DNA from 4 places in the Xylanibacillus composti genome. Region 2 is predicted to be linked to each of the others. Evidence: riboswitches for the same ligand, from Rfam matches in the RefSeq annotation. Region 2 holds a riboswitch; each other region holds the start of a gene.
The links. Region 2 has a riboswitch for cyclic di-GMP ahead of XYCOK13_RS10065 (putative bifunctional diguanylate cyclase/phosphodiesterase). Riboswitches for the same ligand answer to the same signal wherever they lie in the genome.
Positions count from the first base shown of each region.

Region 1: another riboswitch for cyclic di-GMP. It lies ahead of XYCOK13_RS17590 (PAS domain S-box protein); the one in region 2 lies ahead of XYCOK13_RS10065 (putative bifunctional diguanylate cyclase/phosphodiesterase).
Region 3: another riboswitch for cyclic di-GMP. It lies ahead of XYCOK13_RS00065 (transglutaminase-like domain-containing protein); the one in region 2 lies ahead of XYCOK13_RS10065 (putative bifunctional diguanylate cyclase/phosphodiesterase).
Region 4: another riboswitch for cyclic di-GMP. It lies ahead of XYCOK13_RS19470 (HD-GYP domain-containing protein); the one in region 2 lies ahead of XYCOK13_RS10065 (putative bifunctional diguanylate cyclase/phosphodiesterase).

Region 1 is NZ_BOVK01000056.1:27,194-35,327, reverse strand. It holds gene XYCOK13_RS17605 (helix-turn-helix domain-containing protein) at 1-45, opposite strand, end outside; gene yhbH (sporulation protein YhbH) at 654-1,808, shown strand; gene XYCOK13_RS17595 (SpoVR family protein) at 2,141-3,532, shown strand; gene XYCOK13_RS17590 (PAS domain S-box protein) at 3,585-5,516, opposite strand; cyclic di-GMP riboswitch class I at 5,634-5,720, opposite strand; gene XYCOK13_RS17585 (NTTRR-F1 domain) at 6,045-7,490, shown strand; partial or broken gene XYCOK13_RS17580 (glycosyltransferase) at 7,533-8,134, shown strand, end outside.
Region 2 is NZ_BOVK01000025.1:42,713-50,846, forward strand. It holds gene XYCOK13_RS10025 (MFS transporter) at 1-688, shown strand, start outside; gene XYCOK13_RS10030 (NADH:flavin oxidoreductase/NADH oxidase) at 814-1,836, opposite strand; gene XYCOK13_RS10035 (hypothetical protein) at 1,983-2,147, shown strand; gene XYCOK13_RS10040 (SOS response-associated peptidase) at 2,152-2,832, opposite strand; gene XYCOK13_RS10045 (hypothetical protein) at 3,113-3,322, shown strand; gene XYCOK13_RS10050 (YhjD family protein) at 3,319-3,702, shown strand; gene XYCOK13_RS10055 (YhjD family protein) at 3,785-4,258, opposite strand; gene XYCOK13_RS10060 (DNA polymerase IV) at 4,255-5,514, opposite strand; cyclic di-GMP riboswitch class I at 5,906-5,992, shown strand; gene XYCOK13_RS10065 (putative bifunctional diguanylate cyclase/phosphodiesterase) at 6,111-8,134, shown strand, end outside.
Region 3 is NZ_BOVK01000001.1:16,431-24,564, forward strand. It holds gene XYCOK13_RS00050 (aldo/keto reductase) at 1-472, opposite strand, end outside; gene XYCOK13_RS00055 (aldo/keto reductase) at 572-1,513, opposite strand; gene XYCOK13_RS00060 (collagen binding domain-containing protein) at 1,687-5,559, opposite strand; gene XYCOK13_RS00065 (transglutaminase-like domain-containing protein) at 5,858-6,661, opposite strand; cyclic di-GMP riboswitch class I at 6,676-6,762, opposite strand; gene XYCOK13_RS00070 (class D sortase) at 6,794-7,450, opposite strand; cyclic di-GMP riboswitch class I at 7,507-7,592, opposite strand; gene XYCOK13_RS00075 (FAD-dependent oxidoreductase) at 7,655-8,134, opposite strand, start outside.
Region 4 is NZ_BOVK01000070.1:6,371-14,504, forward strand. It holds gene XYCOK13_RS19445 (SDR family oxidoreductase) at 1-456, shown strand, start outside; gene XYCOK13_RS19450 (dihydroorotate dehydrogenase) at 521-2,506, opposite strand; gene speE (polyamine aminopropyltransferase) at 2,707-3,588, shown strand; partial or broken gene XYCOK13_RS19460 (helix-turn-helix transcriptional regulator) at 3,618-3,878, shown strand; gene XYCOK13_RS19465 (GyrI-like domain-containing protein) at 3,928-4,287, shown strand; gene XYCOK13_RS19470 (HD-GYP domain-containing protein) at 4,395-5,390, opposite strand; cyclic di-GMP riboswitch class I at 5,498-5,604, opposite strand; gene htpG (molecular chaperone HtpG) at 6,330-8,134, shown strand, end outside.

The sequences.
Region 1 (8,134 bases), on a different contig from region 2:
CAAGTGGTCCGAAATAAATTGTTCATACGCTTCCCGGAATGCCATCCACTCCACTCTCCTTTTTCCTTCTATGAAAATAAAAAACGCCGCCTGCTACGGAAATCTCCGTAATCAAGCGGCGTGTGCTTCACGACCGAACTCATGCATTCACTGTAACACATCCGCATCGCATCCGACAAGACTCCATTTGCCCTGCTCCCGATTCTCCCGCAGGACAGACTCTGAACCGCAACCTCGCCATCACAGTCTGCAACATGATGTGCAATAGCGGAACAAACTGGTCTTGTCTCCCCAGACTGGTCGTCCCGCGAATGAATAGCGGAAATCCGTGGACTTATTGGCTGACTTGGTCGGACAGATCGGCTTAGACCCGCCCAGTAAGACCATAATTTCCCGCTAAATGAGCCGTTTCAGCAGCCAGTTACCCAATAAGACCATTGATTTCCCTTCATTGCTCCCCAGCCTAATCGCACCGTGCACACGAGCATGCACGACAGGCCCGCCCCGAACTCGCCCGATGAACCGTCAGCCCACTCCTCCTAACTTACCCGGCACTTCCAGCGCTGCTTGAAAGCCGACTTCGCCGCAATCCCGAACATACCCCTGACGTCGTTGAATATACATGAAGAAAAAGCAGAGGTGAGGTGGCAGCCATGGATAAGCACTTGTTTATCGTCTCCCGGGAAGACTGGTCGCTGCACCGCAAAGGCTACGAGGACCAAAGTCGCCACCATCAGAAGGTGCGTGAAGCGATGAAACAGCAAATGCCGGATCTAATTAGCGATGAGAGCATCATCCTGAACAATGGCAAGCAAATTGTGAAAATCCCGATCCGCAGTTTGGACGAATACCGCTTTCGATACAATTACCGCAAGAGCAAGCACGTTGGCCAAGGGGATGGAGATAGCCAGGTGGGCGATGTGCTGGGCCGCGAACCGCAGGCCGCGAACAAGCCGGGCAAAGGAGAAAGCGCAGGCGACCAGCCCGGGGAGGACGTGTATGAAGCGGAGGTCGATTTGGAGGAAGTCGAGGAAATGCTGTTTGAGGAGCTCGAGCTGCCGCGGCTGAAACAAAAGGACGAGCAGAAAATCACCGTGACCGACATACGCTTCAACGACATTCGCAAAAAAGGCATCCAATCCAACATCGACAAAAAGCGCACCATACTGGAAACCTTGCGGCGCAATGCGGTTAACGGTATCAAGGGCATCCAGGGCATCACGCCGGAGGATTTGCGCTATAAGACATGGGAGGAGGTGCAAACGCCCCGCTCGAACGCAGTCATCATCGCGATGATGGATACGTCCGGCTCGATGGGGCATTTCGAGAAATACATCGCCCGCAGCTTCTTCTTCTGGATGACCCGCTTCCTGCGGCGCAAGTATGAGAAGGTCGATATCGTCTTTATCGCCCACCATACCGAAGCCAAGGAAGTGACCGAGGAGGACTTCTTCAATCGCGGAGAAAGCGGCGGAACGATATGCAGCTCCGCCTACGAGACCGCCCTGGACATTATCGACCAGCGGTATCCGCCGACGCAGTACAACCTGTATCCGTTCCACTTTTCCGATGGCGACAACCTGACCAGCGACAACGAAAAGTGCGTGAAGCTGATCGAGAAGCTGCTGGAACGCAGCAACATGTTCGGCTATGGCGAAGTGAATCAGTACAATCGCAGCAGCACGCTTATGTCTGCTTATCGGCATATTACCCATCCGCGCTTCCAGCATTGTGTCATTCGCGAGAAAGGCGAAGTGTATAAAGCGCTCAAGACCTTCTTCGGCAAGCAAGAACCGGCGACGACGTAATGCTCCTGCCGTAATCCGATTAGTTCATTCAATACGTGCTGTGCCCGCTCCTCACAAACAGTCTCTGCCTCAATATGCTGCCACAAGAAAAAGCGTAAACCTGTGCAATTCGTTTTACGAATCTGATCCAGTATGGGACATTTCTTGTCTGCGGGTAGAAAGTTGTGGCGGGTAAATTCCTGCCACATCGTATCGTTTTGCCCCCAGTGCAGCACACATGCGGAAGGCAGCGCGTTGCAGGGGTCGCTTCCTGCAGAGAGAAGTCCCACAAGGAGGGAATGCGGTTGAGAACAGAAGAACTGGAGGCCTTGGAGAAGGCGATTGAAGAGATTATGCAGATCGCAGACGGCTTCGGGCTCGACTACTATCCAATGCGCTATGAAATTTGTCCGGCGGACATCATCTATACGTTCGGCGCTTACGGCATGCCGACCCGCTTCAGCCACTGGAGCTTCGGCAAGACCTTCCATAAGATGAAGACGCAATACGACCTGGGCCTGAGCAAGATTTACGAGCTGGTCATCAACTCGAATCCTTGCTATGCCTTCCTGCTGGACGGCAACTCGCTCATCCAGAACAAGCTGATTGCCGCGCATGTGCTGGCTCACTGTGACTTTTTCAAGAACAATGCCCGCTTCTCTCGCACGAATCGTGATATGGTCGAGAGCATGTCCGCCAGCGCGGCGCGCATTCGCCAATACGAGCTCGAATATGGTTCAGCCAAGGTGGAGATGTTCATCGACGCCGTGCTCGGCATTCAGGAGCATATCGATCCTAGTCTAACGAAGACCTTCAACAGCTACCGGCAGAAGCAGTCGCTGTTGGAACGGCGCAAAAAGCCGAACCGCCTTCAGCGCAAAGGACCTTATGACGATTTGTGGGAATTGGAAAAACAGGAATCGGAACGCACGGATACAGACGGCAAGCAAACGAACCAAACACAGGGGAGCCCTGCCGACAAACGCCAGGCCGATTCAGCCAACGAGAAATCACCCTTCCCCCCGGAACCGGAAAAAGACGTCATGTGGTTTATTGAAGAATACTCCCCCATACTGGAGGACTGGCAGCGCGATATCATGACGATGCTTCGCGAAGAAATGCTGTATTTCTGGCCGCAGATTGAGACCAAAATCATGAACGAGGGATGGGCCTCCTATTGGCATCAGCGCATTGTGCGCGAGCTGGATCTGACACCGGAGGAAACGATTGAATACGCCAAGCTGAACGCCTCCGTCGTGCAGCCTTCACGCCATACGCTGAATCCGTATTACCTGGGCTTGAAAATATTCGAGGATATTGAAAAGCGTTATGGACGGGAGAAGATGTTCGATGTCCGCGAGTTCGACTCGGATCTTTCCTTCCTGCGCAATTACTTGACCAAGGAACTAGTCGAGGAACTGGACCTGTACATTTTTGAGAAGCAAGGGGCTGAATGGAAAATAACTGAAAAAGGCTGGGAAAAGGTCCGGGACCAGCTGGTCGAATCCAAGGTTAACGGCGGGTTCCCTGTACTGCATGTAACCGACGGCGATGCGGGCGGCAACGGCGGATTGTATATCACGCATGCCTATGAGGGGATTGAGCTCGATCTGAAATATTTGGAGAAAACCCTTCCTTACGTGCATCAGCTGTGGGGCAAATCGGTTCATCTGGAAACCGTCGTCGAGCAGAAAAAAGTGGTCTTCACCTACGATGGGACGAAGCAGCATCGGCGTTTTCTCTAAGCAACCAGAAGCAAGAGCCGTTGCCCGAAAGCATACGGCTCTTGACCTTTGGTCAATACTTCTGCAACTGGCGGCTGCGGCCCGAGGCAGGCAGCTCAATCTCCACAGTGGTTCCGCGATCCGGCTCGCTCCAAATGCGGAAGGTGCCTTGATGGGCGTCAATGATCCTGCGGCTAATCATCAGACCTAGCCCGGTGCCGTCAGCCTTCGTCGTGAAGAATGGCTCCCCGATCCGTTCCATCATATCAGCCGGGATGCCCGGTCCATGATCCTGCACTTGAATACTCAAGGCCTCGGTCCCCTTCTTTTTGACAGTAATGCGAATGTCGCCCCCTTGCGGCATCGCTTCGATCGCATTTTTGATTACATTCAGCAGCACCTGTTTCAACTGATTTTCATCACAGTAAATAATTGGCAAATTCTCATCGTAATCCTTAACCAAGTTGACGTTGGCGAGAATAGCTTGCGTTTCCAGCACCGAAATCACGCTTCGCAAAATCTCCTTCACATTCTTGTCGCTGTATTGGATCAAGTGCGGCTTGGCCAAGGTCATGAATTCATTCACAATCAAATTGATGCGATCAAGCTCTTCCTGCATAATATCGATGAAATTCGACTCGCGATCACGCAGTTTGCTTTTCAGCAGCTGGGTAAATCCCTTCAGCGACGTCAACGGGTTGCGAATTTCATGGGCAACGCCGGCAGCCAGCTGTCCGACGACAGACAGCTTCTCCGACTGGATCAGCAGATCCTCCTCCTTCTTCCGTTCGGTGATGTCACGAAGCACTGTCAGAATAACGGAGTTGCCATTGTAGGAATGAATGCGGATGCTCGAAGCCTCCACCTCTATCCACTCGCCGGTTGCACAATAGATCTTTTTTTCCACGAAGGCAGAGGCAGCGTCTGTTTGCATAACCTGCTCCATGCTGATACGGGTTTCCTCATGATAATCAGGATGCAGCAAGTCGAAGTAGTATTGGCCAATCAGCTTCCCTTCCGAATCGGCCCTTGTCAGCTCCACCGCCGACTTGTTCGCATAAATGATCATCCCGTCCGCAATGACGAGAATCGCTTCGGGCAAGTATTTGAGCAGCCGCTGATAGCGCTTGGCATTTTCCCTTAACAGCTCCTCCGCTTGCTTCTTGTAGGTAATATCCTGGACTGTGCCCAGAACCGCCGGCCTTCCCCTATAAGTGATTGCCGAGCAGCTTCCTTCCAGGTGTATGGTTTGTTGATTTTTCTTGACACCTACAGTCTGATATTCGTATACCACATCCTGATCCATGGCATGCACGGTTTGCTCCAGCCGGCTCGCGCATTCTTTCTGAATAATTGCATCCGCCGCTGTGGAATGGACAAATTCTTCAGCAGCGTAACCGAACATGTTGGCCAAATAAGGGTTGACATACACCAACTCGCCATCCTGGTACAAATACACGCCGACTAAAGCCCGTTCAATCAGATTGCGGTAGAGCACCTCGGTCTCATGAAGAGTCTCCAGCGTTTTCATAAATTCTGCTTGCACATCCACAGCGACACCAGGATCGCGATTCCGCTCAGGACTCCCTGTCCCGTTCTGCTCCCCGTCTAGCTTCCAGCACGATTCGGGCGCACGACTCCTGGACTCCAGCAGCTCTGTCTTGTCATGAACTTGGACTAGCAAGCCGCAAGGAATGCAGCGTTCATCGATAAGCAGGGAAAAGGACACTTGCGCATAAATGATTTTGCCTGAATGGTGGACAAGCTGTTTCTCCATAATCAATTTGTGATCAGGGCTATCCTCAATCTCCCGGAGAGATGGAATGCATGTCCCCCTCCCCTCATCATGAGCGAGCTGAGAAAAATTCAGATGCAGCAGCTCCTCCTCCCGGTAACCGAACAATTCGCAAAACGCCGGATTCACCTTCTTCATCAACCCGGTCAATTCCAGACAGGCTATTCCTAATGGTGAATGCTCAAATAATACCGTATCCGCATTAAGCATGGTCTTCGACATCTCCCGCACTTGTATTGGACACATTTCGGATGGAAGCGCTTTTATGAAAGCATGAAAAAACCGCCTGTCTAATTCATGGGCGGCATACTCCATCGACTATGTCGTTTCGGTAGCCCAACCGCCATAGAATGCATATTCTTTAGGCTTGTGGCTTTGCGTCCTTACCTTTCGATAAGTTTGCCGTTTCGACTGATTGGATGTGAAGAATAGTCCAACAGACCTACATGATTAGTATAACGGCTTCATGGGTTAATTTTCAAGTTTGTATCAAATATCCATTAATCTCTCTCTCAAATGCAACGTTCTTCGGTGTCATGGACATGGTTCATTCCGATTGATAGTTGGGAAAATATAGAATTTTTAGACAGCAACACCTGGGATTCCTATAGATTAAAAAAAGGAGAATGAATGACGGCTCCTGCTGTTCCATTATTGCTCTCCATGCATAATTTGGTCATATCAGGGAGTCAAATGAAGTTGGCTCTGTCATTCTTCTGAGAAGGTGGTGATCCAGCATTGTCGATTGGTGACCGCATAATAAACGGAGGTTTTGAAACAGGCTCGCTTTCACCGTGGATTGGGGCGTATGTTTCCATAAGCACACAGCAGGCCCATTCCGGCTATTACGCCGCGCTGCTCGAGGGAGGAGAGCCGAACGCGTATCTATACCAATTCGTTCCGGTCAGCCCCGGGGAACAGTTTGAGTTTTCAGCTTTCATATCAAGCGCATCGAGTGGATCCAGTCCCCTCATTTCATTTTCCGTTATCTATTACGACGATGCCTATCGTTATCTCGGTTATGGCATGACTTCTTACATTCCTGGAGGAGAACTGCCGGATGCTCAAACGAACAGTTGGAGGGAATTGTCTCAGACAACCTCCCCTGCACCTGTAGGTACTGCTCTTGCTCTTGACATTCTAAACAAGCTACCGCAAGCCGACAGCCCAGCTGTTCTCGTTGACGATGTTGCGCTTTTGTACACAGGTCCAATCGGCCCCACCGGGCCGACGGGCGCGACTGGACCAATCGGTGCTACCGGGCCAACGGGTGCTACCGGACCAACCGGCGACACGGGGCCGACGGGTGTCACGGGGCCAACTGGAGCGACCGGACCAATCGGTGCTACCGGGCCAACCGGAGCGACTGGACCAACGGGCGACACGGGGCCAACGGGCGCGACCGGGCCAACAGGAGCGACTGGACCAATCGGTGCTACCGGGCCAACAGGCGACACGGGGCCAACTGGAGCGACCGGACCAATCGGTGCTACCGGGCCAGCTGGTGCCACCGGACCAACGGGCGTCACTGGACCAACCGGCGCGACCGGGCCAACGGGCGACACTGGGCCAACGGGTGCCACCGGACCAACTGGGGCGACTGGACCTACCGGACCGACTGGGGGTACCGGGCCGACGGGCGCTGCTGGACTAACGGGAGCCACGGGGCCAACGGGCGCGACCGGGCCAACCGGAGCTACCGGACCAATCGGTGCGACCGGGCCAACCGGAGCGACTGGACCAACGGGCGCTGCTGGACCGACGGGGCCAACAGCAGCTTCCCCTGCGCTGACATTCACCGAAGTTCCAGGACCGATTGCTCTTACGTTGCCGCCTAACAGCACAGAAGTAATTCTGGCCACGATCACTATTCCGGGTACCGGCACGCAGAACTTCAAAATCGATTGGAGTGTGTCCATTGATGTTCTAACAACAGCCAACTTCAGCGTAATTGCTGTAACCCGCCTCTACAGGGACAACGTGCTCATTGACCAGAGAGCCGTGCAGAGAGTTATCACAGCTGCGGGAACGCAGAGATTTCCAATTAGCAGCACACATGCAGAATCCGTCACACCCACTGGTACTGTCACTTATCAACTGCGCGCACAAGTCACTTCTGCAATCAGTGTGACCTCTGCACAAGTGATTAACATTTCATTGAACGCCATCCATTTTCCACTCTGATCTGAAGAAAGGTTTAGCCTCGATGAAACAAAGGAGGAGAACATGGTAACGGTTAGTTTATGCATGATTGTGAAAAATGAAGAAGATACTCTGTCCAGATGTCTGGATACGATAGCCGACCTCGTAGATGAGATTAATATCGTCGATACCGGTTCTACTGACAGCACAGTGGAAATTGCCCGCCAATATACAGATCGCGTCATTACTATGCATGGAATGACAGCTTCGCCGATGCGCGCAATGCTTCCTTTCAATACGCAACCCAAGACTATATCCTCTATCTGGACGCAGACGACGTCATGCTGGAAGCGGATCGGGAGAAATTCCGGCAGTTGAAGACAACATTATCCCCCGCCGTTGATTCGGTATCAATGTACTACGATGCAGGGACCGATGAATATGGAAATGTCACCCTTCGCTATCGCCGCAATCGGTTAGTCAAGCGGAGCAGACAGTACAAATGGCAGGGAGACTGTCATGTATACTTGAATGTGACCGGGGGCCAAGTCCTGCTCTCCGATATCGCGGTTACCCACAAAAAAGTAAGGCATTCCGCAGGACGAGCGTTGAGCATTTATGCCAAACGGATCGAGCGCGGGGACACTTTTACTCCAAGAGACTTTTTCTACTACGGCAACGAATTA
Region 2 (8,134 bases):
CGGCTTGATCGGGATGCTGGTCGCCTTCGCCGTCACCGAGCCGAAGGGCGGCATCGACCGCACGCCGATTCGGGCTCGCGATCTGGCGCAGGTCGTCAAGGAGCCTACGGTTATCCGCGCCTCCGTGCTGTCGATTCTGGCGCACAGTGTGCTGTTCATCACCATGTTCGGCTTCACGCCTTCCTACGCTCTGGAAATCGGGGCCAGCAAGGAGCATCTCACGTGGCTGTCCGTCGCGTTCATGGTCCCGCATGCGGTGCTCGCCTACATTACCGGCCGCTACCTGGCGCCGAAATTCGGCATTTGGCAGGTGATCGCGTTCGGCTTCGTCAGCAGCTCCATCTGCACGCTGCTCATCCCGCTGACGCCTTCCTTCCCTTGGCTGACGGCTACACAGGCGTTGAACGGGGCGGCGCAAGGGCTGCACTTGCCGCTGCTGCTGACGCTCGCCATTCAGGATATCGCCTCGGAGAAGCGCGCCACGGCGATGGGCTTCTATCAGGCCGTGTATGCCATCGGCATGTTCTTCGGCCCGTTCCTCGCCGGCAGTCTGAACCAACTGGCCGGACTGTCGGGCGGCTTCGTCTTCGGCGGCGCTTTGGCGCTGGCAGCTGCGGCCATGACGCTGCTGTGGAAGAAGCGCCAGCCGGCGGCGAGCCTGGAGACGGGCAACGTCCATCGCGGATAGCGGCTTGGCTTTGACCAGCTGCGCAAAAAAAATAACGTCTACCCTTTTCTCGATGGGTGGACGTTTTTTTTTGTGCTATCGCTAACGGAAATCTTCGGCTCTATGCGCCCTAGCCCTAAGGCGGCTTACCAGCCTTCGCCTGCGTAAGGGCGAATCAGCTCCGCTTGATCACCCAGGTCGCGCAGGGCATGCATCGCCCAATACGGGTCCTGCAGCATGGCTCTTCCGACCGCAACCAGATCCGCATCGCCGCTGGCAACAACGGTCTCCGCCAGCTTCGGCTCATCAATCAAGCCCACGGCAATAACCGGCACACCCAGCGCATGCTTGATCTCGCGCGCGAACGGGACTTGGTAGCCCGGATAGTTGCCCGGCTTGCGCTTGCCCGGCAATCCTTCGCCTCCCGTACTGATATGGAATACGTCTACACCCGCATCCCGATATTTCGCGCATATCTCCAGTATATGGCCGAGATCGTAGCCACCGTCGGCATATTCAATGGCTGACACCCGCATCAATAGCGGCATGTCGACCGGCATGACCTCGCGGGCCGCTCGGATCACTTCTACCCCGAACCGCGCCAAATCCTGTCCGTACTCATCCTCGCGGCGATTGGTGAGGCGAGAATGGAACTGGTGGATCAAGTATCCGTGCGCGCCGTGAAGCTCCACGGTATCGACGCCAGCCTCGACAGCCCGCCGTACGCCATCCCGGAACTTCTTCACCATCGCCTTCGTCTCTTCGAGAGTCAGCGCTCTGGCCGGATGAGGGCTGTCCAACGGCGGCAAATCCGAGGGCGCTACCGGGGTCAGCGCATGCTGCGCCTTGCGGCCGGCATGTCCGATCTGGATGCCGACCTTGGCCCCGTACTTCTGCGCCTCCTTCACGATTCGCGCAAAAGCCGGCACATGCGCATCCGACCAGATCCCCAGATCGTAATCCGTAATGCGCCCGTCCGGCTCCACATCCGTCATCTCGATAATGATCAGCCCCGTGCCTCCCGCTGCCCGCGACACATAATGCACATAGTGCCATTCATTCGGCGTGCCGTCCTTGGCCAATACGGAAAACTGGCACATCGGCGGCATCACGATTCTATTTTTCAACTCCATGCCCTTGACCACAAACGGTTCGTTCAAATGCGCCATGCTGCTATCACTCCACTCTGTTGATTTCTGCTGTCATGCTTCCCCGGAATCCTTCACAAGACTCCATGCGCAGACCATTATACGCCCGCTGCCGCAAAAACAAAATGAGTGACCTTCGCGTAAGTAAGTTACCTGCGGGTTACCGGATGCAAATCGGTCAAGGGCCGCCGGCAGAGGGCACCTGTCAAGAAGCCGCACGGCTGCCGGCCATCATCCCTGCTGTGCCTCTCAAGGAGCGGCTGCAAGGGACCGCGGACGCCGATGGACGCATGCCCGTCAAGCTTAACGGCTTTCGTGCGTGCAGCAGCTGAACTTTCATTCTCCCCCCCAGGGCTCGGCGCAATCGGGATCGTCATTCTTGACGCTCCCCACCTTCGGCGACACTGGATAAGCTTCCATCTCGTCGGCGGGATACGGCTGCAGCAAAGCCAGCAGCCGGTCTTCATTGCTTTCCCGGCGATCCAGCCAGAGCGCCTCATCCTCTCGCCGCAAAATAACAGGCATCCGGTCATGAATGTCGCGCATCAGCGCATTAGGCGCAGTCGTAATAATTGTGCAGGTGCTCAGCTTGCTTCCGTCCGGAGCCATCCACGTGTCGTACAGGCCCGCCATCGCGAACAAGGAGCGGTCCCGCAATACGATGCGCATCGGCTGCTTGCGCCGATCCTTCGTCTCCTTCCATTCGTAGAATCCGTCCGCCGGGATAATGCACCGCTTGCGCTGGAAGGAAGCGCGAAAAGCCGGCTTTTCGCGCACGGTCTCGGCGCGGGCATTTATCATTTTGAATCCGCCCTTTGCATCCTGCGCCCAATTCGGAACCAGCCCCCATTTCAATTCGCCGAGCCGATTTTTCGTTCCGTCATGCACAATTGCCGGGATGAGCTGTCCCGGGGCTACATTATATCGGGGGACATGCTCGGGAACATTCGCCTGATCGATGAAAAAACGCATTATCAGCTCCTCCACCGATACCGTGATCGTATATCTGCCACACATGCTTCCGCCTCCCCTTCCACTTTTTCCAAGTCTGCTTCGTTCGGACATCTGCGCGTTTGCATGTGCCCATCTACTTCTGTATGCTTCTGTCCGAATCCTGCCCGGCTTCCCCCACACGGGTCACGCCGCCCGTCGCAAATCGGCTGCCCGCGCACGGCAAGCGCACAAATTGATGTTTTCCACAATTGACCTCTTGAAATGCGAATATTTGTTCGGTATTCTGTATATACGAATAAAGAACGTGCGTTCGCATTTTGTCAAGATTCGGGAGGGAACCACTATGGGATTGAAGCTGGGCAAATACGTCGGCCAGACGATCGAAATCATTTACATCGATCGTCTTCAGCGCATCTCCCAGCGGCTGATTACCGTGCGTCGCGTCGATGACGGCATCATCCGCGCTTTTTGCCACAAGCAGCAGGGGCCGCGCGTATTTCGCGTTGAGCAAATCTTGGCGGCCGCACCGGCGACAGGACGGCGAATCGGATGAATCGCGCGCCGATAGAAACGCCTGCGGATCTGCAGCATGTCAAGCAGGCAGTTCTGTACCCTGTGCTGATCGATGTGCTGGAACGGGATATGCGGACGCTCGATACCCTCCAATTAAAGATGCCGCGGGTCTACATCTCCAGCTTGCGGCGCACGCAGGAGCAGATCCATGCCGATCTCGTTCATGTGCGGCGGCAGCTGCAGAGGCGTGGAATCAAGATTTATGAGATGAAGCGAACGTCTCAGGGATTGGAGGCCTGTTACGTATGCCGCGGCTACCATCGTCATTTTTCCATGCTGTGGAGCTTGGTCCGGACGGAGGCGGAGAGGCGGCTGGCCGCCTACATGCAGGGGCCGCTGGCAGATCAGGAGCAGGCCTGAACCTGACTCCGGGCACGTTTTCGTTGGACTGCTGCCCCGCTTTCCGCAATTTGTTTTCGCAACCGCATACTGCTGCCCCCCATTATTTCCCGTAGCTCTCAAGCAGCTTAGACATCTCATTCAGATACTTGGTCAACCGCACACTGATTTCCGATCTTACAACATCGCGAACCATCCCGAACCGCTCCTCATACCCTCTGCAGATAATTTTGTGATACACCACTACATCCACCTGCTCTTCAGTCATGACCTTGATATTTCGTCTCGTTAGTTCTTTGCGGAGCAGGTACATGTCTTTCTCGATTCGGTTCATTAGTATTTGTGTTGAGAACAAGAAATGCCGGCGCAGAATATTGGGTGAATTCTTGATGTCGTCTGCTGCCTTTTGGACCATAGTCAACATAAGAGGCAACAGGATAAAATCTCGAATCATGGCGAGTTCTTCTGTTGTTGGGCGATTAAGATTTTTAGGTTGGTTTCGTTTTTCGTATTGCTCCACATGTTCTGTGAGTGCCATTTTCGATTCCCAACGGCCATTGCCGTCCAGTTTGCTCATGCCCAATGACCTCCTATTTGAGCCGCCCTTTCATAAGCCTGACCCGTTTCCATCAGAGACGACGCTCGAACAATAGAAGCCGGGCCGAAACGATCCTTGATTTGGTCAATTGTTTTCGAGCGGAGAATAAGCTTCTCCCGATCCTCAAACAGGTCCAGTTGATACACATCATCGGCGGAAAGTCCAGTGAGCGTAATATGCAAATGGGTAATGGGCATGCGTCTCCAATATTTTGCAAATAACGAGTATGCAGCCGCACCGACTTCATGTTCCAAGTAAGTTGGCCGAAACAACGTCACTTGCCTGCCGAAACTTGACGATCTGTATCCGTCTGTTTCAGCGGCTGCCACGCTTATAACCCGTCCCATATATCCGTATCGACGTGCGCGGCGGCAAACTTCGATCACGAGTTCGAGCATAAGGGGCTCGATATCTTCCATCGTCCTGTACTTCCCCCATCTCAGAGCTCTCCCATTATTAATCACCTTGATTTGCTTGCGCATGCCTGCGATAACCGGACTCGGATCAATTCCGTTAGCAGTTTGCCAATAATACTCCGCCTGGATGTCGCTCTGCTTCCCCATTTCGTAACGCATGCGTCTCTTGAATTCTCCAAGATCCAGTCGGGCGATATCACCAATTGTAAGAAGCCCCATGTGCGCGAAGTGGCGAGTCATGCGGCTAGCCACCATAAACATCTGATGGATTGGCAAAGGCCAAAGGTCAGACTCGATATTATCTTTCGAAAGCGTATATACGCCTCCGGGGACTTTCTTTGCGAAATTGTCCGTGGCCATTTTGGCGAGGATTTTGGTGGGACCTATCCCAACGCGCGTCCATATACCCGTTGAAAGTTGAACCCGCGCTTGAATTTGGCGAGCAATCTCATCGGCGGAACCGCCGAATAACGACAAAGACCCTGTCACGTCAAGAAACTGTTCATCAACTGAATACGGCTCAACTTGATCTGTAAAGGATTCATATATTTCCGTCATAAATAAAGAGACGGAAATATACGTCTGCATCCGCGGGCGGATAACGACCAATTCCGGACACTTAGCCAGCGCCTCTCCGACGCGTTCAGCCGTTGTAACTCCCTGCGACTTGGCTGCCGGACATGCAGCGAGAATAATCCCGCTTTTACGCGCCGGATCTCCGACAGCAACCGGTTTATCGCGATATTCAGGATGCGCTGCCTTCTCTATAGATGCGTAAAAACTAAGCCCATCGACCAACATGATGACTCGCTCCTTCATATCGAACCTCCGATCAGCTTTGGACGATCTTCAGGGTACGGGGTTCAACAGACTTCCAGCCAATGATTTCGTTCTTTTTTACCTGAAGTTGCTTTTTTGCAATCATATAGGCGGACCTCCAATTCGGAACATTTGTTCTTGTATAGTGTATACAGAATACCGAACATATATTCTTATTTCAAGGGGGATTTTTTGGCAATATGCAAGGCTGAAAAAAGGTATAGGGTGTAGCAGCAGCATCGGATAGTTAACATCAAATTCGATTCCGCTGAAGCAGCTGACGACCCAAAAAAAGTTAGTTCCTAGGTCCTATGATGATAGTCGCAGAAAAAGAAGGTTTTTGACGATTTTTGGCGAATACGTGTAAGGAATGATGAAGATGACGTCATACCAGCGATAAGGGCAAACCGCGCGAAAGCACGGGACGCAAAGCTACGGACCTAAAGCATCGCCATGCTATGGTCGCCGGGCCGCCGAACGGGTATCAGTTGCAAGGCTTGCATCTCCTGCAGCCTCCTCTTACTCGACTTCAGCTATGCTCCCCGTGCTTTGTACCTGTAGCCGCCTTGTTGCCATGATTTACACGGAGGATCCCTATGCAGTCAGCAACGTTACCGGCTAACAGCAACATCAAGCGAGTGGTGTATGGAGCGCTCCTCGCGTGTTCCATAACGCTTACCTTATTCCCCGGCAAATGGTTTCTAGGCATCGATTTATTTGCCGGCAGCCTGTTCTTAATCCTGCTTGTCGGTCGCTACCAGGCAAGGGCCGCATTCGCCGGAGCACTGGCCACCTATTCCGTGGCCTCGATCACAGGCGCTCTCGACTGGGTTCCCGCTTTGATCCACACTGCCCACATTGCCTGGCTTTGCTGGTATATACGCAAGCAGCCGCAAGGGTTGATCTTAGGCAGCGCGCTGTATTGGATCGCTGCCGGAGGACCGCTGCTGGCCGCCTATTATGTTTGGCAGAATGGCCGGTTCGATCAGGTTGGCATCATTCTGCTGCAGATCGAATGGATCGTCGCGCTGATATGCGTGCTGTTGGCTGATATTTGTTTGGCCTACGTGCCCCTTGGCCGCAAATCCTCCAAACAGAAGGCCGGTGTTTCCGGTTACTATTTTTCCCGGATGATGATTCATCTGACGCTGGCTGTTCTCCTGATTCCCTATATGATCTACGTCACCTATACCGGGTACCGGGGAGAAGCCGCTATCTCCCAATCGATCAAAGGCCATTTCCACTCGCAGATGCAGAGTGCGCGCTCCTATCTCGATACGATATCTGCCGAAGCGATCACATCTTTGCAGCTGCATAGCCGACTGGAGTCGACCATGATCAGCAAATGGCTGGAGGAGATCGCCAGCGAGACCGATTCGGAATTCGTTATTCTTACCGCAGACAATCGCATATTGGCTGCCAGCTCGTCTGACTTCCCGCAAGCGGGCGAACCATTCTTGTGGCAAGCGGGCAGCGAGCGGATCGTCCAGCAGGAGACGTACTGGCAGTGGCTGCCCCGGGGCGCATTTCCCCATGAGCTGGAACGCTATCTCCATGCTTACTTGATCCAGGAAGCGATTCAGCCGTCGAAACGCCTGAAGTTCGTCCTGATCGCACCCTATGCTCCTTACATTAAGGAGCATCTCGCCAGCTTGGAAGCGAAATTAAGCCTTCTGCTAAACTTCAGCCTGCTCATCCTGCTGCTCAACCTGCTGTTCCAGCGTGTGTTCTTCCAGCCGCTTTCCCGGCTGGCGGCTGCTACGACCGGTATCCCGAGCCGATTGCAAAACGGCACGTCTATCGAGTGGAAGAAGAGCGGCATGGTTGAAATCGATTCCCTGGTCCATAATTTCCAGGCCGTGTCGGCAGAGCTAAGGGAAATGTTCGATCATGCCCATCGGCTTGCCTACTATGATTCACTGACCGGACTGAAGAATCGGCCGAGCATGCAGAAGGAGCTGGAGAAGATGTTCCAGAGCCGGAAGCCTTCAGAGCAAATAGCGGTCATCTTCTTCGATCTGGACCGATTCAAGCAGGTAAACGATTCTCTGGGCCACGCCCTGGGCGATCAGCTGCTGCAGGTCGTTGCCAAACGGCTGTCCGCGATGCAAAGCGAACGTGTCCGTCTGTTTCGCCTGAGCGGAGACGAATTCGTCATGGTAGTGGAAGGCCAGGAGGAGATCACGCCGGAAGCCGCCGCCGAATCGATACTGAAGCTGATTCGCCAACCCATCAGCATTGAGCCCCATGAGCTGCGCGTTACGTCCAGCGTAGGCATCGCGCTCTACCCGGAGCACGGACAGACCGCCGATGAGCTGATGAGGCAGGCCGATTCAGCCATGTATTCAGCCAAGGAAAGCGGCGGAGACAGCTATGCGCTGTACACGGACTCGCTGAAAGCGCAAATCACCGATCGGCTCTGGCTGGAGAATCACCTGCGCAGCGCGCTGGAAAACCAGGAGTTCGTCCTGCACTATCAGCCGATTGTAGATGCGGGGACTGGCAGCATACGCGGAATGGAGGCGCTGATTCGCTGGCATCATCCGGAGCGAGGCATGATATCGCCTGCCCGCTTCATCCCGATAGCTGAGCAGACCGGCATTATCATTCCGATCGGTGA
Region 3 (8,134 bases), on a different contig from region 2:
CGATGCGCCAAGCTTCAAAGTTTGAGCAGCCAATATAGCGGACTTTGCCCTGCGTTACAAGGTCATCCAAAGCTCGCAGTGTCTCATCCAAAGGCGTATATGGGTCCGGACGGTGCACTTGATACAAGTCTATGTAATCGGTGCCGAGCCGCCGAAGGCTGGCCTCGACCTGTCTCATAATTCGGTAACGGCTTGCCCCTTCGCCATTCGGACCTTCTGCAGTGCGTACTTTGAATTTCGTAGCGACAATAACCTTGTCTCTGCGGCCCTTGATAGCCTTCCCGATGATTTGCTCACTCGTTCCCTTCCCGTACGTATCGGCCGTGTCGAGAAAGTTGATGCCAGCATCTAATACCTTGTCGATGATTGCCAAGGAGCTCTGTTCATCCATATCCCAAGCTCCATAAGTCATAGTGCCCAGGCACAAACGCGACACCTGCAGTCCGCTTCTTCCCAAATAGACGTATTCCATGCTATGCAGACTCCTTTTCGTGATTTAGCTAAAGTATAAAAGTCCACGGCTGGGCTTGCAAGAGCCGCAAACATGGACCTCATACACGCTGATATCGGTTTAGCCTAGCTTCTCGAGTACTTTTTTGCTTATTAAATCCAATTGCGTCACTTCATCTTGGGAAAGCTGGATCTCAACAGCCTTGACATTATCCAGGAAATGCTTCTCGTTTTGTGTGCCGATAATGGCAGAGGTAAAGCCTGGCTGATGGAACAGCCAATGAATGGCGATCTGTGCCAGTGCAGCGCCTTTCGCGTCAGCGATTACCTGCATGGCATCAATCAGCTCTCTTGTGATTTGCAGGCTTTCCGGTTGGAACAGCGGGCGTTCTTTCCTAAAGTCATTCACTTGTTTGCCATGGTGGAATACGCCTGTCAGGATTCCCTTCGCTATGGAGTTGTAGCTCATGATGCTTACGCTGTTCTCACGACAGAAGCCCATTAAATCCTGTTCAATCTTCCGCTGCAGCAGGTTGTACTCTGGCTGGATCGCGTCGATTTGTCCGTAGGCCATCGCTTCCTTCAATTGCTCCAAGCTGAAATTTGAAACGCCGATCGCTCGGATAATGCCCTCTTTCTTAAGCTTGTTCAGCTCATCCATTGTTTCAGCAATCGGGATGTCTTTGCTCGGCGCATGAATGTAGTACAGGTCAATATAATCGGTATCCAGCCGAAACATACTTTGCGATAAGGCCATCCGGATGTCGTTCGGGCGCAGATGATGCGGGCTGACTTTCGTGGCGATGATGCAATCTTTACGAATATCCTTCAATGCTTTGCCGACGACCCATTCTGAATGGCCGGCTCCATAAATTTCCGCGGTATCGAACGAATTGACACCTTGTTCAAACGCTGTTCGGAGCAGTTTCATGTTCTCTTCGTCCGGTTTCAATTCCCACCGATGAGCGCCGCTTGCAAAGGCGTTGCCTCCGCCGAGCTCCATAGCGCCAAATGTGATTCGAGACACCTTCATATCCGATTTGCCGAGCTGTACATATTCCATTTGTGCAACCACCTTTTTTCAATTTGATTGAACGATTCTGTCTATATAACCAACCACTGTTATTATATCAATCATTGCGAAGGCGCGGACGAAAGTGTAACCGAGAATTTCTTATGAAAAAAAACAGCCCTCCAGCGGAAATAGCTGCTGGGGGCTGCAACAAGAAAGCAGTGCTAGTGCGTACGCTTCATTCTCCGCAAGCCTAACACAAGACCTGCGGCGATCATAATGCAACCGAGCAAATAGTGCAGGGTGTAATTCGATTCGCCTGTCTTAGGCAGCATACCGTCCGATTGTGTGCTGTCGACCGCGTTGTCAGTTGGGGTCGGAGCGCCAAGCGGCACTTCCTCGACGTCAACTTCGAAGAAGAACTCTTCTTCATTGTTGTTTTCATCGATTACACTGATGCAGAAGTGATCTTTGCCAACAAACCCGGCGTTAGGGGTATAGACCCATTGGCCGTCCGGCTGCACCGTTACCTGCCCATTGGCAGGCTGCTGGCAAATGTGAAGCGTGCTGTTCTCCGGCACTTCCAAGCGCCCACCCACCGGTGTGTCTTCGGTGGTTACCGTGGCTACCGTACGCGGTGCCCGTTCTCCAGGAACAGTAGGCTCCTCTTCTGTTACAGGAGAATCCTCGGGTTTTCTCGGATCTGTCGGATCTGTCGGATCTTCAGATTCCTCTTTTTCTTCTTCCTCTACAGTCGGTTCTTCCTCATCAGGGGAATCTCCTGGGGTGGAAGGACTGCGAGGTCTAGACGGACGATCATCTGGATCCGTTGGATCTGTCGGATCTGTTGGGTCCGTTGGATCTGTTGGATCTGTTGGGTCCGTTGGATCTGTCGGATCTGTAGGATCTGTTGGATCTGTAGGATCTGTTGGATCTGTCGGATCTGTCGGATCTGTCGGATCCGTTGGATCTGTAGGATCTGTTGGATCTGTCGGATCCGTTGGATCTGTAGGATCTGTTGGATCTGTCGGATCTGTTGGGTCAGTTGGATCTGTTGGATCCGTCGGATCTGTTGGATCTGTCGGCACTTTCTTATTAGTCAGTTGCCGCTCCATGTCCTCATCTGTGAGCAACACAACAAAGGTCACAGGTTCTTCCATCGGTACATAACCGGAAGGCGCAGAAAGCTCAGTCAGCCTATACTCGCCGGACAACAGATTCTCAAATACGATTTTCCCGTCGAAACGGGTGGTTTCTCGCGCAAGCTCAACCCATGTGCCGGCGTTGTTTTTGCGTTCCAGCATAAAGGTAGCACCTTGCAGCGAGAGTCCGGTATCCTCATCGACTTTGTGCAAGGTCAGTTTGCGGTTGATGCCGCTGCCTGTTCCGCCGCCTGCAGAGAAGGTCACCGTTATTTCTTCTGAATCTATCTTCGTGACCTCTTCAACATTTTTCCCTGCAAACTCTACCTCGTTCCCGACTTTTTCCCCATGAGCGGCGTCAATCAGCGATTCGTATTCGAGAATAAATGCAGTATCGATGGGGGCGGCAAATTCAAGCTTGAACGTTTGCGTTCCCGCATCAGAATCCGTAATCACCTTAAGATCGTATACGCTGCCATCATTCGGAATCGTCGCTCCCTTGGAGACAGAGCCATCAGAACCAACTAATGTACTGTACAGAACGAACGAGTCCTCCATCAGCAATTGATTGGCAGAAGGTCGGTCCACAATCTGCGCGTCCTCTACATAAGACAATCCGCGGTTGATGTGAATGACCCACTTCATATTTGGACCTTCCTGTACGCCTGACTTGGATACATATTCCCCGCCAAAAGGAACTCTAACCGATCCGGACAGATTTTTTCCTACCTGATCAGTTCCTGACAATATCCGGGCTGTATTGCGAATATACTCATCATTAATTAACGCCCGTTCATAAGATGTTCGGAATGTCAGATAGTACGGAGTTGATATGTCTCCCAGCCGTATTTCGATTTTTTCCGGCGTGCTGAGATTATCCTCTGCCGGAATCGCAATCGGCGGACCAACGGTGTACGTGCCATCCGCAAGTACAGTCATCGGCGCAAGCTCGATCGAATTGAGATCCAGCTTCTGACCTTGCAGCATTTCGTCCACAATTACTGCGTTGTCAATCACCTTGCTGTTGTAATTGAGCCCGATCTCCCAAGTAATCTCGCGATCATTTACGGAATACTCACCCTTTTTAAAGCCATTGTTTTGTACGTTAAGGTGAATACTGCAATTGTCGCTGGTAACGGACTTGTATCTGCTTGCATAATCCGTGTGCCCTGGCCATTCGAGACTCGCCACATTTCTGAAGACGTCAATGCCACCATATAGATCGGTATAATAAGTAGCATAAGTCACTGTGTATTTATTCGATATCTCTTCATTAAATGTGATGGTGAAAGGTTCCGCATAATCTGTGCCATATGCAACATTGTACTCTGACGAAGGAACCGGGTTTCCATCCTTATCCTTGATTTCCAGTGTATCGCGGATGAATGCTAAGTTTTCGCCAGGCTTATCCGTAAGCACCACGCCTGCAGGCAGGTTATTTATTTTCCCGTGCAGATGAATTGACCAATGTACAGTCTTCTTCTCATAATCGATTGGTCCGCATGACTTCTCGATCACAAGAGGGCGAATGTCGCGTTCCCCGATTCCTATGGCACCACCATACACATCTTCAGTCACAGTGTTTTCGATGATCGCATCCTGCTTGACAGGAGCATTGGCAACCGTTTGATAGACGATCTTATGAGCCGAGTTGATCGTTCCGTTGAATTTTAAGCGGAATCCTCGTCTGTCGTCGTCTGGATCAATGGACCCTGGTGCAATCTCCTCCAGTTCATAATCCGCGCCGGCCAATTTTCTTTCAGCTGTCACTCTGCCGTTCCCGTCCAGCGTTACTTGAAATACTTCAAGCGAATCTGAAAGCAATTGTTGGGAATTATCGAACAAATCAACCAGCACGGGCGCATCCAGACTCACTTCGTCATAGTTGTACTCGATTTCCCAAGTGATCGTTTGGGTTGCCCTTTCGTAGCTGGTAGAACGCTTGTCTAGGCGGACACCCCGATCTATGGTAACCTCTGCAGTGTCAGTTACCCCCTCGATATCGCCAAGATGCGTGAAGGTTGCCTCGTTCTTGAAGGACGTCTTCTCTAAATCCACAATATCGGTTGAATAAGCGATCCGATATGCCTTATTCGTATCGCCCAGCTCTACGATCAGCTCGCCGCCTGCATCTGTCACGCTATATAAGGCAGGATCCACTGCGGGCAGTACCGGTTCAACATCGCCGTTCAGCTTCACATTAAGCTCATAGACTTCAATCGAATCCAAATCCAAAGTAAGCCCTTCGGGAATCTTGTCCGTCAGCACTGCCCCGTAAACAGACTCAGTAACCTTATTGACATCAACGGTCCAGTCGATGCTTTTGGCGTTGAAGGAGCCGTTCCTCGGAATTCCATTCTTAGTTATTGGACTTTTGATGTCCGGCTTAAATCGGATTGTGAACGCAAGGAATTGCTTCTCCTTCACCTCGAATTCAATCCTTTGGGTGATTTCATTCTTGAACGATTCCTTGTTGAAGCCTGCCTCAAACCAGAGTGAGCCCTGTATATCGCTAAGTTTTTCGATCTGTTCGTTGAACGTCATCACAGCTTTATTCGTTCTGTGGTCAACTGTAAATGTGCCTACAGGACCTCTCACCGAATTCAGCGGAAATGACAGGCTGCCTGAAAACAGCTCGAACTGCTCTGGCAATTGAAAGGTGAAGGTCGCGCCATCCGAATAGCCGTGACCATTAGGCAGCGCCCAATCGTAATCCAGCCTGACAGTAGCATTTTGTTCCCAATCTACATCCAACTCTGCTTCACCGGGATCCCCATATACGGCGTACGTTACTGATTGATTACGATCCGTAATCGTCACTTTCAGATTGGATAGTATGTTTTCTGAAATTTCAGTCGCCGCTGCGTATACCGGGCCCAATCCTGCTCCTGCCCATGTTTGTATGGCGAATACCAGAGCAAGGACAAATGCGCTCGTCTTTTTCCACCAATGCAAGTCTTGCAATCCCTCCGTTCGAAATCTTTTGAAAAAAAATGTACTAACTTGAGCATGGACTACGCCCTAATGGATACATGGTTTCCCCTCCTTTGACAATTCGAAGTGCTCCTTCCGAATCCACCCAATCCTGGTGGATAACATTATTGTGCAAGGTCAATCTCAACAATTTCTATACATGTCCCCAAAAAAAAAAAGGAACTGAATCAAGCCAACGTCGGCTTGGAACAGTTCCTTCTTGAAGGAAAAGGGTTATGCCTGCACCCTCATTATAGATTTCTTGACCTAACAGCTTAAATCAGTATGCTCTCTCGGAAGTGTACAAATCGGAATTCTGGTACATCGACGACTGGACTTGCTTGCCGATAAACGCAGCGTCATACGTCGTATCGATTGTCCTCCATTCATCTTTTTCTTTCAGATAAACCTCATTCCAAGCGTGATATTCCGAAATATCGCTTCTATGGCCCATAACCAGCTTGGTCGGAATATCTACGCTTCTCAACATGGCAGCAAATATTGCGGCATAGTCGTAACAAATACCTGACTTTGACTCATAAGTTTGCTCCACAGACGGAATATAGCCGCTTTTTACACTTTTGGCCTTCTCATAATCGTAGGTAATATTGCTCACTACATATTGATAAATAGCTTTGATTTTCTCCTCATCCGTCTCCAGCTTCTCCGTCAGTGCCGCAGCTTTCTCGATCACGTCCATCGATTCATCCCATTGGATGTTTTGAATCGACTGCTGATACACTTCCTCAGGAGTCTGCGCTTTATATGTAACCTGCTGACCCTTAAGCAGCCTATATTTGTTTCCCGTCACTTGCTCCAGCAGCATGATGGAATAGTTCCCATCGCCCATCTGCAGCGGAAAAATATTGTATGACCCGGCATCATACGTGTACTGCTGCTCCCCCTTGCTAATACGAATCTTGATTTTGGCCAGATCCGCTGTCGGCGGCAAATTTACCTGTACAACGCCTCCTGCATCCTCTTCAAACAGGATGACCGGTGCGGGCTCTGCTGCCAATACGCTAGTTGGTGCCAACAATGCACAAATCAATACGCCATACAATACCCATTTCCATGTCTTCATCTTCTTACTCTCCTTTCGGAAACTGGCTGCCATCTTACATTTGTAAGGAAGGCCCTATAGCTTTGCGTCTCTAATTTTCATTAGATTTGCCTTTATCGTATTGAGAGTTGCAGTGTTTCATTATGCGAAGGATTAGGTTTCTATCAAAATCCCCTTCACGATTAATCGATGTGTTCCTGTGTCAATGGGGTGACAGGTAACGAGTGTAATTTCCTGCTTGGTCCCTTCCGGTTCCAATACCCATACTTCGTGCGGTTCCACATACAGTTTTTCCGTGACTTCATAGCGAAAAACCTGATTGCCTGTATCGACTTCAATGGCATCGCCTTCAGCCAGCTCGTCCAAGCGATTAAAGTTGCGGCCATAAGCATGGTTGCGATGACCGGCAATGGCATAATTGCCAACTTCCCCCGGCTTCCCTGTGTCAGCGATGCTGGCTGCTGTTGTTTTCAGGTTCTGCTCTGTTGCGCCTGTCAAGATAGGCAGCTCTAGATCAATCTTGTCGATATAAAGCATTCCCTCCATATCCAAGCCCAGTTGCACGGCCTTGCGCTCAGGATACGGCGCATCGTTGGATTCGCCTTCTTCCAGAAGGTCTTCCGCATAGTCAGCAGCCGGATGCTGCTCCGCTTCCGATTGAACCGGAAGTTGGACCGTGGCAAACGCTTCCTGCCAGCGGTTGACAAGCTGCTGCTGCTGCCTGTCGTAATACCACGCAGACAAGTGGGGATAGGCTAACAGCAAGATGCCTGCAGCAACCAGCACTCCGGATAAAATCTTCGTTCTCATACTCACCTTCCCAGCCCAGCAACTGAAATGCAATAAAAAAGAAAAAAGCAGTGCATTTCGGCAACTGGCTGCCATCTTACATCGTAAGGAAGGCCCTGTAGCTTTGCGTCGCTGCCTTTCGACAGGTTTGCGGTATCGATGAACTAGCTTATATAAACGTAGCATACCAAACTATTTGACTATTGGCAATGCTTGCATGAATAATTATCCGCGAATTTTGATTTTATAGTCCCTTTTTAAATATTCGTGTATCCGTTCAAAGTCAGTAGCCGAAAGAGATCGAAGAGGCTTGTCCCGTTCCCTGCCGAGAATAATGCCAATAGTTTGGCCCGCAAGTGCAGTATTCGGCATAATGCGGACACTGCCGTAAGCTTGTGCGGTAGCTCCAACATTTTTGCCTGCAGTCAGCACATTGTCATATTCTTTCAAGAGAAAGGAGCGAAGCGGAATGCCGTAACGATCTGGCTTGCCTAACGTGATTCCGTACGGACTGGACTTTGTTCCTTGCAGGTCCACCGGATAGCCGCCGATGCTCACGTTGTCCCAATGCATCCTCCCGCTCATCACATCTTTGTAGTTGATAACGTAGTCCGTTTCGAAGCGATTGAATTCACGAATGTACAGATATTCGGGAAATCCATTCAATTCAGCCTTGCTATAACCGGGAATATGCTTGCGAAGGAA
Region 4 (8,134 bases), on a different contig from region 2:
TTGCGCAACAACTGGTACTTGGAGAACGAGGCAGCCGGCATCCAGGGGGTCATAGCTGGAGCGCCCTGGGTCACGTCCGCCCAATCGGGCAAGGTAGGATGGGCGCTGCGCCAGGATTATGCAGCAGCGGCGGCAGCGGTATTGGCAGGGGAAGGTCATGAGCATACGACCTATGAGCTGTCCGGCAAGCTGCTGACTCAGGATGAGCTGGCCTCGGCTGTAGGAAGCGTACTGGGCAAGGAAGTGCAGGTGCAGCATGTGGATGATGCCGCTTATGCGGAAGTGATGAGAGGCGTTGGCGTTCCCGAGGCGGCGGTGCCGTTTCTCGTCGGCATTCAGAAGGGAATTCGGGAAGGGGAGCTGGAGGTCGAGAGCGATGATTTCGAGAAGCTTCTGGGTCGCCCGGCGACACCTGTGGAAGAGGCGCTTCGCCAGCTGATCGCTGAGCTCGGCTAAGAACCAAATTGCAACGGCGGCAGTCTGGGCCCTATTGTAAGGGGGCCAGGCTGCCGCCGTTTTCTTATAGGGATGCTCGAGTCCGCACAGGCTTGCGCATCATATAGGGATAGAGCCAAATCAATCCCAATACATACAAGGAGAAGGCGAAGTAAGCTGGCAGCAAGTGGACAAAGGTTGTGTACCCGATCCACAGATGGACGCTGAAGCCAGCGATGAATCCGGGGAGTCCGCCTAGCAATAGCGCGAACCAGAGCCAGCGTCGACCCTCTCCGATCCCCCACAAGGAAGCGGCGAGCAGGGCCAGCGCGTTCGAGAATAGCGCGCCTCCAAAGCCCGCGCGGTCATGGGCGATCAGCGGCAGCAAGCGATCGCTGATTGCAGCCAGCTGTTCGGGCGAAGCGCACAAGTACGCCAGGTCTGTCGCGACGAAGACGTCGGTCACGCCCACAACGGCAATGACCGCTCCTCCAATTGCCAGGGCAAATCCGAGTATGACCATCATGCATTGCCCCCATTGTGCGCGCAGCCAAATCCGGTCATTTGCAGTGTTGACAGGCTCATAAGACGGAAGCCCGCCGCGAGCCCGCAGCGATAACAGGAAGAATAGCAGCAAAACCACAGCAACCGCTGCATGCAGCGGATCAAAATAGCCGTATCCCAGGAACAGGAAGAAGCTGCAGAGTCCAACGCTGCACGATACGACAAGGGCTGTTTTCGCCCAATGCTGGCCTTGGCGCAGCCCGTAATAGGATAGAAACATGTACAGGATGCCGATGGACATCATCGTTCCCGCCAGTGTAATCCTGTCATGCGACATGAATGGCGGAATCAGCCGGTTCATCTGTTCCAATTCCGCCAAGGTCATGCCCAGAAAGGCGACATCATAAGGCAGCACTACAAGGGTTGCGGCGATGATCCATGCGATAATGCCCCCGATGAGCATGCCCAGTCCGAGCCGCCACATCCACCCCCAGCCATGCCAAAAAGAAGGAGCAGCCGGCGGCATATCATCGCGAATTTTCTCATAGATGATGGCCTCGTTAATCCGCTTCGGCAGACCGGGCCCCGCGTAGACCAGCCCGCTGTGCAGCTGGATTGCGGATGCGCCCGCCTCCATGAGTTTGAGCGCATCGTCCGGCGAATGCACGCCGCCTCCTGCGATGACCGGCATCGCCGCCGCCCAAAGCTTGCGGATGGCTTGAACGCGCTCCAGACAAGGTTGAAGCGCATTGGCTCCCGTATAACGTTCTCCTTGTTCGGTATGCCATGCATCCCCGATAACGAATCCGGCATACTGTTCGTTGGTCAGGTTCTCGCTGTGACCATCGTTCCAGGGCAGACCGTCGCGCAGCGCCGGCAGATCATCCACAGGGAACGAGAGAGGCAAATAGACGAACAGCGGAACTGCCCTTCCCCGATCCTTGCAATTTCGCAGCACATTCCGAAGCAGCTCGAGCTTGTCCTGCAGCGGCCAGCCTTCATTCAGAATATCGATATGAAAGGCAGCGGCACCTTCCTCCAGCCCCCGGATCAACTCGCAGAGCTGCTGCTCGGCCTCCTTGGGAGAGCAGCCCGGCATAGCCTGGATGCGCAGCATTCTCGGCAGCGCGCGCTTACGTTGATGGCGCAGACGTTCTGTCGCCTGGGCCATGCTGACTGTTCTGGATGCTCTCGGATAGACTATGGCTTCCCGGGATAGATCGCGGGCCATGCCCTTCTCTGATTTCGCGCCGCCGAGCGGCTCAATGGTGACAGGTCCCACTTCCAAATATCCGAATCCGAATTGGGACAATGCTTCCTGAGCGACAGCCGCGGGGTCCACGTCGCCGCTAAGGCCGATCGGATAGGGGAGCGTGACATCTGTTCCGGCCAACTGGCTCTTGAGCATCGGATGGGCTTCCATATGCCCTAATGTTCGGATCACCAGAGTACCGAGGGGCAGGCGGCTCAGCGTGCCCATCAATCCAAGCGTGATGTCGCGCGATAGCTTGGCAGGCAGGCGAAACAGCAGCGGTTTGAACAAGGTATGGTAAGACCAGTCCGGCATGATTCCTCCATTCTCGCCATGTGTCGTCATTCCAGGCGGAAGCATATCGGTTATCGAATCGTTTCTTTCATTATACGGCAGCAGAACGTTGCCTGCATCATAGAATGGATGGAGAAGAAAAGTCATTTTTGCGCAAAACATGACGAATGGCAGATTTCTGGTAGAATAGGAGAGTACACGTATATAAAGGAGGGCGAACATTGGAACGGTTACCAAAGTATATTCAGCATGCACAGGGTAAACTGTGGTTGACCGAGGATGAAAGAGACAATTTGAAAATCAGCTATCGCATCAAGGAAGTGCTGTTCGAGGAGAAGAGTCCGTATCAGCATGTCATGGTGCTGGATTCCTGGGATTTCGGACCGATGCTGGTGCTGGACGGGGTCGTGCAGACCACCTCGAAGGATGGACATATTTACAACGAGATGATCAGCCATGTCCCGCTCGCCATGCATCCGCGTCCGCGCAAGGTGCTGATTATCGGCGGCGGCGATTGCGGCGTCGCCAGAGAAGCGGCGAAGTATGACCAGGTAGAGCAGATAGACCTGGTAGAGATTGATGAAGCGGTCGTACGGGCGAGCAAGCGTTATCTGCCTGAAGTGTCGGGCAATTTGTCCGATCCCCGAGTACGCTATCATTATACCGACGGCGTGGAATTCGTCGGACAGGTGCAGCAGGAATACGATTGCATCATTGTCGATTCCTCCGACCCGGTCGGTCCGGCCGAGCAGCTGTTTGAGACCGCCTTTTACCGCAATCTTCACCGGGCGCTGAAGGAGGACGGCATCGTGGTATGTCAGAGCCAATCGCCGATCTTCCACAGTGACGTTATGCGGCAATCCTACGAGCGCATCAGCCGCCTGTTTGCTGAAACCCGACTATACACGACTGTTGTTCCGACCTATCCGGGGGGCCTGTGGAGCTTTACTTTAGGCGCCAAGCATGCGCTTCCCGACCCGGACAGCATCCGTTTCGATAAACCTGCACGTTATGCGAATGAGGAAGTGCTGCGCGGCTGCTTCCAGCTGCCGGCATTCCTGAACGAAATGCTGAAGCAGGAGCCAGTCCACGCCGGCCGTTAAGGCCGGATATGAAATAATGGGGGAGAACCATGCAGCTGAACCGATTGTTTGCCATCGTCTACTTGCTGCTGCAGCAGCCAAGAGTTACAGCGAGAGAATTGGCGGAGCGTTTTGAAGTTTCGGTTCGCACCATATACCGGGATATTGAATTGCTTGGCAGTGCCGGCATTCCGGTATATATGAGCAAGGGACGCGGAGGAGGCATCTCGCTGCTCGACCATTTCGTCCTGAATAAATCGCTGCTGACAGACCGGGAGCAGTTGGAAATCTTGTCCGCCCTGCAAGGATTGAACAAGTGCGCAAGGAAGTGGGAGCCAGGCTGCGCAGGATATCGGCCTGTTGTGGGCGAGGTTTTGGAAAGAAGGGGTTTATGCAGGAATTACGCCAAAAGCGAATCGCAAGGTGATCGGGCTGTACTCCGATTATGAAGGAGATTGCAGGCATCCATATCGGTTTACCGCCGGCTGTGAGGTCGGCGGGCAAGGGGAATGGGCGGCCGATGTTGCCTCTGTCACGATTCCGGGTGGCAAGTATGCGAAATTCGCAGTGCGCGGGGATGTCCAGCAGGCGATAGGCGAATTTTGGAGCAAGCTGTGGGACATGCCGCTGGAGCGGGCGTATCGCTGCGACTTCGAGGAATATCAGGAGCGTCCGGAAGGCTCGGATGACCAAGAGGTTCATATTTATATCTCCATCTAACAGCAAAGGAGCTGTACCGATACAAGCGAAAGGCATTCGCCCCGGAACAGCTCCTTTGCTGTTAACATGCATGTAGGCTGGTTGCAGCTTGACAGGATGATGCTGCATTAGAAGTTCGATGCTTCTGCTGGCTTTACGCCTTGGATCATTACGGTTGGATGGTCGGACAGATCTATCTCTGTCTTGCTGCCCAGTTCGCGGACAACGGGACGCTGCATATGGTTGGTGATTTTCACCACCAGCGCTTCCTTCCCCGACTGCAGCTTGACCATGGTTCCCGGCGGATATGCCGGAACGGCACGTACGAAATCATTAATCACTCCATGCGTATAGGCGAGCCCGCTCATGGCCATGATCGCTTCCATGGCTTCGTGCGGAAGCAATTCCTCTGAGGACACAGCGCGGTCGTACAGCTTGCACATGCTCCCGATTTGAGCATACTCATGGAAGGCGCTGCCTTTGATTCCTCTTGGCGCTCCGCTGCCATCCAGACGCTCATTATATTGGAAGGCGATATGCGAGGAGACAAGGCTTAATTCGCGCACATTCCGCAGCACCTGAAAGCCGGCTTCCGGCACCTTGTCCGCATCAGCGGTCACAGCCTCGCCAATACTGTGCAGCAGACAGCCTACAGCCAAATCCCGCAGCATGAGGTCGTTGTATCCGCGCTTGTTGCCAACCTGCAAAGCCAAGAGCGCGACGTTGACAGCATGCGCATACGGCGCGAGATCCATGGAAATGGTGGATGTCGGAATGGGAACCAGCACGGGACGGAGCTGTGTCTCGCGGATCAGCTTGCCTGCCGCGCTCAGGATGTCCCGCATTTGGATCGGTTTGCGGGCACGTACGGCGGCGTGGGCGTCCCGGATATTCTCCGCAATGTCGAGCCAAGTGGGCATATCTATCATTTCTTCAAGCGTGATGCCTTTGGAGATCGCATCCTCTATGACAAGGACGCGAATGCCCATATGCTTCAACCGAATCTGAAACTTGGGGTGTATGGTTTGGTTCGCTGCAATGAGGATGCGGCGTTGTGAATCATAGACGGGCATGGCCAGGATCATGCTTTTTTCATCATATTGATCGATCGGAATAATTCTCATGGTGTCCCTCCGTGTCTGCTGGTTTCTAGGATGGTCATCCGACTTATACGCAGAATAAAAAAAAGACACCCTTCAAGAGCGTCTTGCGATTCAATCCCAAGGATCTTCAAGGTAACCCAACCGTCATCATGCCGCACGCGAATCAGCACATGCTGGGCACCTAAGACTTGTGGCTTTGCGTCCCTGCCTTTCGACAGGTTTGCCATTTTCTCCTAGACCTATTTACTTGTACCCATTATAGCACGACGATAGACCTGGTGGAAGGACTAAATTCCTAGTCTCTTCCGATGATGTGAATCTTCTAACCTATATAAGAAGGTCTGCATGCGGCGACAGACCCTAGGCAACATCCGGCGTGCCGCGAGCCTGAACGAGAGTCTGCCTAATCCGGAGACGAACAAGCCATGATCCAATCTAGAATCAGATGTTGAACGCATCCCTTATCGCCCCGTCCTAAACTTGTGGCAGAACCAAGCCAGAGCCACACAGAGGCTCCAGCTAACGGAACTCACAGCCGCTAATGGACCTTTTTTGCAGCACATTTCATTCTTACGGAAGCTACAGCCCTTATGTACGCGTACCCCTGGGTTTTGTGCACATATTTCGTGCAATAAGCTCTCTCAGTTCCGTTAAAAGTAAAATCACCTGAAAATCAGTGAAATAGTGCTTCTGACTTCCGTTAGAGCTCTAGCTGCCATACTGGAACCGTGGAGAGACATACTTTTAGCATTCACTTCCACACGCTCACAGCCCTTTTGCTGCACCCCGTCCCCGTTCCTCACCGCACAAATGCCTGCTTCTATTGACAGTGTTTTTTTCAGTATGGTATATAATAGAAAGGAATATTTAGCACTCTCGTTGCTTGAGTGCTAACGCAATTGTCGCGTAACGACCAGAATGCCAGCACGCCCATTGTACGAATCGAAAGGAGACGAAATAATGGCGAAGAAGCAGTTCAAGGCGGAATCCAAGCGCTTGTTGGAGATGATGATCAATTCGATCTACACACAGAAGGAAATTTTCCTGAGGGAATTGATCTCCAATGCAAGCGATGCCATCGACAAAATTTATTACAAGGCGCTGACCGACGAACAGCTTGTATTTGACAAGGAGCAGTACTTCATTAAGATTACACCGGACAAATCGTCCCGCACGCTGACGATCTCCGATACCGGCATCGGCATGACGAAGGAAGAGCTGGAGAACAATCTCGGCGTCATTGCGAAGAGCGGCTCGCTTGCGTTCAAGCAGGAGAATGAAGCGAAGGACGGACATAATATAATCGGCCAGTTCGGCGTTGGCTTCTATTCCGCGTTCATGGTGGCGGATGTTGTTACGGTCAGGAGCAAGGCGCTCGGCAGCGAGGAAGCGTTCCAGTGGGAGTCCAAGGGAGCGGACGGCTATACGGTGAAGGCTTGCGAGAAGGAAACGGTCGGCACGGACATTATTCTGAAGATCAAGGAAAATACCGAGGACGAGCAGTACGACGAGTTTCTGGACCAGTACCGATTGAAGGCAATCATCAAGAAGTATTCTGATTTCATCCGCTATCCGATCAAGATGGACATCACCGGCAAGCGACCGAAGGAAGGCGAGGACAACGAGTTCGAGGATTACACCGAAGAGCAGGTTGTCAACAGCATGATCCCGATCTGGCGGAAAAATAAAAGCGAACTGACCGACGAGGACTACGAGAATTTCTACAACGAGAAGCATTACGGCTTCGACAAGCCGCTGGCGCATATTCATGTGAGCGCGGACGGCGCAGCGGTCTATCAGGCGATCCTGTTCATTCCGGAGAATACGCCGTTCGATTATTATACGAAGGAATATGAAAAAGGCCTGGAGCTTTATTCCAACGGCGTGCTGATCATGAACAAGTGCGCGGACTTGCTGCCGGACTACTTCAGCTTCGTGAAGGGCATGGTCGATTCGGAAGATCTATCGCTTAATATATCGCGCGAGATGCTGCAGCATGACCGCCAGCTGAAGCTCATTGCCAAGAACATCAAGAACAAGATCAAGGGACAGCTGCAAAGCATGCTGAAGGATGACCGCGAGAAGTACGAGAAGTTCTTCGCATCGTTCGGCAGACAGCTGAAGTTCGGTGTATACAACGAGTTCGGCGCGAACAAGGACGACTTGCAAGACCTGCTGCTGTTCACCTCGTCGAAGGAGAAGAAGCTCGTCACGCTGGACGAGTATGTGACCGGCATGCCGGAAGAGCAGAAATATATTTACTACGCAGCCGGCGAATCGATTGAGCGGCTGGAGAAGCTGCCGCAAACCGAGATGGTTGCGGACAAAGGCTACGAAATCCTGTACTTCACGGAAGACATCGACGAATTCGCCATCAAGATGATCGGCAAGTACAAGGACAAGGAATTCCGCAATGTCTCCAGCGGCGACTTGGGGATTGAGGATGCGGAGTCGAAGGAGACCGATGCCGAGAAGAACGAGAACAAGGATCTGTTCGAAGCGATGCAAGGCATACTTGGCGGCAAGGTGAAGGAGGTTCGCGCCTCCAAGCGGCTGAAGACCCATCCGGTCTGCTTGTCCACGGAGGGCGAGGTTACAATCGAGATGGAAAAAATCCTCAAGGCGATGCCGAACGGCCAGGATGTCAAAGCCGACAAGGTGCTGGAGATCAACGTCAACCATGACGTATTCCGGGCTTTGAAGGCAGCGCAGTCCTCCGACAAGGATAAGCTGGAGCTGTACACGAATCTGCTTTACAACCAGGC